DNA from 2 places in the Bacillus sp. z33 genome. Region 2 is predicted to be linked to the other one. Evidence: a T-box and tRNA genes for the amino acid it is inferred to sense, from the RefSeq annotation. Region 2 holds a T-box; the other holds one or more tRNA genes.
What was found. A T-box is a leader RNA that pairs with one kind of tRNA and senses whether it is charged. The one in region 2 lies ahead of ileS (isoleucine--tRNA ligase), so its partner is inferred to be a tRNA-Ile.
Positions count from the first base shown of each region.

Region 1: it has a tRNA-Ile gene. The T-box ahead of ileS (isoleucine--tRNA ligase) is inferred to sense a tRNA for this amino acid. The anticodon was not compared.

Region 1 is NZ_JBZFQN010000001.1:1,457,782-1,461,109, reverse strand. Features, by position in the region: tRNA gene AC4G3L_RS06940 (tRNA-Gly) at 1-16, shown strand, start outside; tRNA gene AC4G3L_RS06935 (tRNA-Leu) at 31-116, shown strand; tRNA gene AC4G3L_RS06930 (tRNA-Arg) at 135-211, shown strand; tRNA gene AC4G3L_RS06925 (tRNA-Pro) at 219-295, shown strand; tRNA gene AC4G3L_RS06920 (tRNA-Ala) at 308-383, shown strand; tRNA gene AC4G3L_RS06915 (tRNA-Met) at 413-489, shown strand; tRNA gene AC4G3L_RS06910 (tRNA-Ile) at 494-570, shown strand; tRNA gene AC4G3L_RS06905 (tRNA-Ser) at 579-671, shown strand; tRNA gene AC4G3L_RS06900 (tRNA-Met) at 717-790, shown strand; tRNA gene AC4G3L_RS06895 (tRNA-Asp) at 798-874, shown strand; tRNA gene AC4G3L_RS06890 (tRNA-Phe) at 942-1,017, shown strand; tRNA gene AC4G3L_RS06885 (tRNA-His) at 1,040-1,115, shown strand; tRNA gene AC4G3L_RS06880 (tRNA-Gly) at 1,121-1,194, shown strand; tRNA gene AC4G3L_RS06875 (tRNA-Ile) at 1,206-1,279, shown strand; tRNA gene AC4G3L_RS06870 (tRNA-Asn) at 1,291-1,365, shown strand; tRNA gene AC4G3L_RS06865 (tRNA-Ser) at 1,371-1,461, shown strand; tRNA gene AC4G3L_RS06860 (tRNA-Glu) at 1,465-1,536, shown strand; gene glgB (1,4-alpha-glucan branching protein GlgB) at 2,200-3,328, shown strand, end outside.
Region 2 is NZ_JBZFQN010000002.1:617,682-621,009, reverse strand. Features, by position in the region: gene ileS (isoleucine--tRNA ligase) at 1-2,137, opposite strand, end outside; T-box leader at 2,209-2,443, opposite strand; gene AC4G3L_RS10065 (DivIVA domain-containing protein) at 2,518-3,030, opposite strand; gene AC4G3L_RS10060 (YlmH family RNA-binding protein) at 3,128-3,328, opposite strand, start outside.

The sequences.
Region 1 (3,328 bases), on a different contig from region 2:
CCCGTCTTCCGCTCCAATGCCAAGTTATATGCCGGGGTGGCGGAATTGGCAGACGCACAGGACTTAAAATCCTGCGGTAGGTGACTACCGTGCCGGTTCGAGACCGGCCCTCGGCACTAGTTTTTTGCAAGAATGCGCCCGTAGCTCAATTGGATAGAGCGTTTGACTACGGATCAAAAGGTTAGGGGTTCGACTCCTCTCGGGCGCGCCATTTTTTGCGGGAAGTAGCTCAGCTTGGTAGAGCACTTGGTTTGGGACCAAGGGGTCGCAGGTTCGAATCCTGTCTTCCCGACCATTTCAAAAATATGGGGCCTTAGCTCAGCTGGGAGAGCGCCTGCTTTGCACGCAGGAGGTCAGCGGTTCGATCCCGCTAGGCTCCACCATTCTAAATTTAAAATAGGATTCAATATTTGGCGGTGTAGCTCAGCTGGCTAGAGCGTACGGTTCATACCCGTAAGGTCGGGGGTTCGATCCCCTCCGCCGCTACCAAATAGGACCTTTAGCTCAGCTGGTTAGAGCAGACGGCTCATAACCGTCCGGTCGTAGGTTCGAGTCCTACAAGGTCCACCACAATATATGGAGGAATACCCAAGTCTGGCTGAAGGGACCGGTCTTGAAAACCGGGAGGCGGGTTAAACCGCGCGGGGGTTCGAATCCCTCTTCCTCCGCCATATATATATCATTAACATTAGATATATGAAACAAATTATCATTGTCGCGGGGTGGAGCAGTCTGGTAGCTCGTCGGGCTCATAACCCGAAGGTCACAGGTTCAAATCCTGTCCCCGCAATAGTAATGGTCCGGTAGTTCAGTTGGTTAGAATGCCTGCCTGTCACGCAGGAGGTCGCGGGTTCGAGTCCCGTCCGGACCGCCATTTTATAAAATGTTAGCTCATCGATTAAGTTTTGAGCAACATCATAGAAATTCAAAAGATACAAAACGGCTCAGTAGCTCAGTCGGTAGAGCAAAGGACTGAAAATCCTTGTGTCGGCGGTTCGATTCCGTCCTGAGCCACCATCTTTTAAAAAAATAACGTACGGCGGTTGTGGCGAAGTGGTTAACGCATCGGATTGTGGTTCCGACATTCGTGGGTTCGATTCCCATCAGCCGCCCCATAGATGCGGGTGTAGTTTAGTGGTAAAACCTCAGCCTTCCAAGCTGATGATGAGGGTTCGATTCCCTTCACCCGCTCCAAATTAAATTTCGGGCCTATAGCTCAGCTGGTTAGAGCGCACGCCTGATAAGCGTGAGGTCGATGGTTCGAGTCCATTTAGGCCCATATACCATTATTCCGTAGTAGCTCAGTGGTAGAGCACTCGGCTGTTAACCGAGCGGTCGTAGGTTCGAATCCTACCTGCGGAGCCATATATGGGGAAGTACTCAAGAGGCTGAAGAGGCGCCCCTGCTAAGGGTGTAGGTCGGGTAACCGGCGCGAGGGTTCAAATCCCTCCTTCTCCGCCATATGGCCCCTTGGTCAAGCGGTTAAGACACCGCCCTTTCACGGCGGTAACACGGGTTCGAATCCCGTAGGGGTCATTAAAAAAAACCATGTACAAATTAGTACATGGTTTTTTTATACCTTGCTTGAATCATCTATGTTATGAGAGAATGGAAAGTAGTGACAAAGGCTTTTCGCTTTTCATATTCAAAAACACCTTGAAGAATAATTACCTCCTATAAAGAATAAACTATTCCTTATATCCCCCAATCGATTTTTACAATCATATCCGTGAATTAACCCATTTCTGTTTACCAGTGCTCTTTATATTAGATATATGATTAATGAAAATTTAGTATATCTCAAATATATGCCATATGTTCTAAGTTTACTTCTGGGTCTTGAATTATTAGAATATTAAGGTTTATTATATATGAATACTATAATAAACAAATGTTCCTTCATGTATTCTGTAAAACCATGTTTTCAATCATATCTTCCCTTATAGCTTGTGACTATATGAGAACGTTTTATGATCATTTAGTTTTTTGGAATAAATATTTATATAAAATAATAGTATATAAGTTTCCAAATGCATTATATTGGATATATTATACTAATGACTGTTAATTTCTTTTACTAATTACAAATTATGGTGTAAAGAATTAATATAAGTTAATTTGACAATTATTGCATTTGCTTTAGTGACAGAATAAGTAGTTTAATTAGTATATTGAGAAAATTCCAGAAAGGGTGATAATATGCCTATAGCTATCCCGACAGACTATCAGGTTCATTTGTTTCATGAGGGTTCTCTTTATGATGCATATAAACTATTCGGCGCTCATTTAATTAGGATAAATGACCAGGTACATACAAGGTTTACGGTATATGCACCAAATGCCCGTCAGATACGCTTGGTGGGTTCTTTTAATAATTGGAAGGGGAAAGGATATGATTTTGAAAAGATTTCTGAACAGGGAATCTGGTCTATTTTAATAGATGAAAACCTGGAGGGCTCTATTTATAAATATGAAATTGAAGCTGCCTCAGGAGAAATTCTATTAAAGAGCGATCCATATGCTTTTTATTCAGAAATAAGGCCAAATACAGCTTCTGTTGTCTATCCTTTGGATGATTCATATAAATGGGGCGATGCTTCTTGGCTCAAGAAGAAAATAAGAAAAAATCAAGAAGATAGTCCGATGTTCATTTATGAGATTCACTCAGGAACATGGAGAAAACATATTCAAGAAGGGAAAGAATCTATCCCAAGCGAGGAATGCAGGATAGAAGAATATTATACATACCGAGACCTTGCTGATGAACTTATCCCTTATGTAGTTGAACAAGGCTTTACACATATAGAGTTGATGCCACTTACGGAACATCCATATGATGGTTCATGGGGGTATCAGAGTACAGGGTATTATTCCCCAACCAGCCGGTATGGAAGACCAGAAGATTTGAAATATTTCATTGATCAATGTCACCAGCATAATATAGGTGTATTGCTTGATTGGGTTCCTGGGCATTATTGCAAAGATGCTCACGGTTTATTTATGTTTGATGGATTACCAGTTTATGAATATTCTGACCAGAAACATAGAGAAAATCCAGTATGGGGTACAGCTAATTTTGACTTGGGTAAACCTGAAGTTCATAGCTTTTTAATATCCAATGCAAGGTATTGGATGAACTATTTTCACATAGATGGTTTTAGAGTAGATGCGGTCGCTAATATTATATATTGGCCAAATACATATAGTGGTGAAGTGAATACATATGCTATAAAATTTTTACAAAAACTTAACCGAGTAGTTAAAGAATCAGATCCTACTGTACTCATGATGGCTGAAGACTCAACTGATTGGCCCGACGTAACTAAAC
Region 2 (3,328 bases):
GTGTACAGAAATTATTGATGCTATTAAAGATATCGGCAAATTGATAGTTATCATACGATTTCTTAACCTGACCAACCAGTTCATTTAACTTAATAAGCATATACTGGTCCACTTCATGAAGATTTTCGTAAGAAACAGCGTCACGCTCTGCATTGAATCCGCTCAGGTTTCCAAGCAAGAATCTGAATGTATTTCGGATTTTACGATACACTTCAGATACTTGTTTCAGGATATTATCGGATACACGTACATCTGCTTGGTAATCAACGCTCGCAACCCATAAACGAAGAATATCAGCGCCCATTTGGTTAATAACTTTTAATGGATCAATCGTGTTACCTAGGGATTTACTCATTTTGCGGCCTTCTCCATCAAGTGTAAATCCATGGCTCAATACTTCCTTGTAAGGAGCTTCACCAGTAACAGCAACTGCTGTTATTAAGGAAGAGTTGAACCAACCTCTGTATTGATCAGAACCTTCAAGGTATAAGTCTGCCGGTCTTCTCAGATCTTGCCTTGCTTCAAGGACAGATTGATGGGAGGATCCGGAGTCAAACCATACATCCATAATATCTGTTTCTTTTGTAAATTGACCATTCGGGCTGCCTTCATGTGTAAATCCTTCCGGAAGAAGATCTTTTGCTTCTCTTTCAAACCAAATTGTGGATCCATAACTCGCGAATAAATCAGATACATGCTTAATGGTTTCATCTGTAATAATGGCTTCCCCATTTTCTGCATAAAACACTGGAATTGGTACGCCCCATGCACGCTGGCGGGAAATACACCAGTCTCCGCGATCGCGAATCATGTTATATAATCTGGTTTCTCCCCAAGCAGGAACCCATTTAGTTTCTTTGATTTGGTTTAATAGTTCTTCACGAATATTATCCACTGATGCAAACCATTGGTCAGTAGCACGGAAAATGGTCGGTTTTTTCGTTCTCCAATCATGCGGATAGGAATGTGTAATGAAATCAAGTTTTAACAAAGCACCAACTTCTTGAAGCTTATCCGTGATTTCTTTATTTGCTTTATCATAGAATAACCCTTCAAATCCAGGCGCTTCTGAAGTCATATGGCCTTTACCATCTACTGGACAGAGTACTCCAAGATTGTATTTTTGTCCTACGACAAAGTCATCTTCACCATGTCCTGGAGCCGTATGAACGCAGCCAGTACCTGCATCAGTTGTGACATGCTCTCCTAAAATGACCAATGACTCGCGATCATATAACGGATGTTTGGCAACTACATATTCCAGTTCAGCACCCTTAACAGTTTTCTCAACCTCAGCATTTTCCCATCCAAGTGTTTCTTTTACGGATGACAATAATGATTCTGCAACAATATATTTTGTCCCTTCCACATTTACAACTACGTAGTCAAGTCGTGGATGAACAGCAATCCCAAGGTTAGCCGGAATTGTCCAAGGGGTTGTTGTCCAAATAATAAACTTACTTCCCTCTTCGATAACACCTTTACCATTTGTTACATCAAATGCAACAAAGATTGATGCCGATTTCTTGTCATGGTATTCGATTTCCGCTTCTGCCAAGGCAGATTCACTTGAAGGAGACCAATAAACCGGTTTTAGCCCTTTATAGATATAGCCTTTTTTCGCCATTTCTCCAAAAACCTTAATTTGTTCAGCCTCATATTCCGGTTTTAGCGTAATATACGGATTTTCCCAATCACCTCTTACACCCAAGCGTTTAAACTGATTGCGCTGTTGATCGATTTGCGTATAAGCATATTCCTCACAAAGTTTACGGAACTCAGCAATTGTCATTTCCTTACGATTCACTTTTTTATTTTTCGTTAAAGCTGTTTCGATTGGTAAACCATGAGTATCCCAGCCCGGTACATACGGAGCATTGTATCCATTCATAGATTTGAAACGGACGATAAAATCCTTTAAAATTTTGTTCATCGCATGTCCAATATGGATGTTGCCATTCGCATATGGCGGTCCGTCATGCAGCACAAATTTGGGAAGGTCCTTTGTGCGCTCCTGTACTAATTTGTAGATATCTTTTTCTTCCCATTCCGCCTGGACTTCCGGTTCTCTTTTAGGAAGATTTCCACGCATAGGAAATTCCGTTTTAGGCATCAATAATGTGTCTTTAAATTCCATTACATTCACTCCTTAAGTTTCCGTTGAACATTAGTTACTCTATAAAATACAAAAAAGCCTCTTCATCCCGGTAAAGGGACGAAAAGGCTATATTTCCGCGGTACCACCCTTTTAGAATATTGACTCATCAATATTCCTCTTGGTATTCGTAACGTGAATGACCCGCCGCTTTTTAATGCCAATTACTTGGGTTCAAAAGCAGACTCAGGGATGATCTTCCATTCAGTTTCTTTTACCAGGCTCACACCTACCCCGGCTCGCTAAAAAAAGATTTTTCTGATGTACTGTTCCCGTCTTCGATTTAACTTTTCATTTTGATTTGATTTTTGATAAGATTTGTTAAAACATTATATTCAATAATTCACGAAAAAGTCAAGACCTTACATTTCTTCTTCATGCAGGTCGATGTCAAGTTCCGTGGCATCAACATCATATTTCAGAAGTTTATCCCAATCTTCACTGTTTAATAAATCAAGCTGGGCTTCAACAAGCATTTTAAAACGCATTCTGAATACTTTGGATTGCTTTTTAAGATCTTCAATCTCTATGGCAATCTTTCTTGCTTTCGATAAAGCTTCATTGACAATTCGGTCAGCATTTTTTTCTGCTTCCTTCATAATCAATTTAGCTTCTTTTTGAGAATTTCGTTTGACATCTTCTCCGGCTTCCTGAGCTATAACGATCGATTTATTTAATGTTTCTTCGATACTGGAGAAATGCTCAAGACGATGTTCCAACTCTTCAACTTTAGATTCCAGATCTTTCTTATCACGAAGGACCAACTCATAATCTTTAATGATTTGGTCAAGAAATTCATTTACTTCGTCTTCATCGTAACCTCGGAATCCTCTGCCGAATTCCTTGTTATGTATGTCTAGCGGTGATAATGGCATAGACTGCACCTCCGAATACTGATTCTTCTCTTAATCTTCTCTTAATTATTATACTATGCTTTCGACAGTAATGGTGATATTCCTTCTAAATTCCTGATTATTTTTGAATACCACACTTTATTTTCCATTTATCTTTCTTCGTTTTTCCATCGATAGAAAAAACTTTCATTCTACCTATTCCACGCGTGGATATTACATCACTTTCCCTAATTTCATAAGAATGATTATCAATCTGTTTCCAGTTTACCTTAACGCGTCCCTGCTGCACGAGTGTTTGGCTCTTTTGCCTGGAAATATT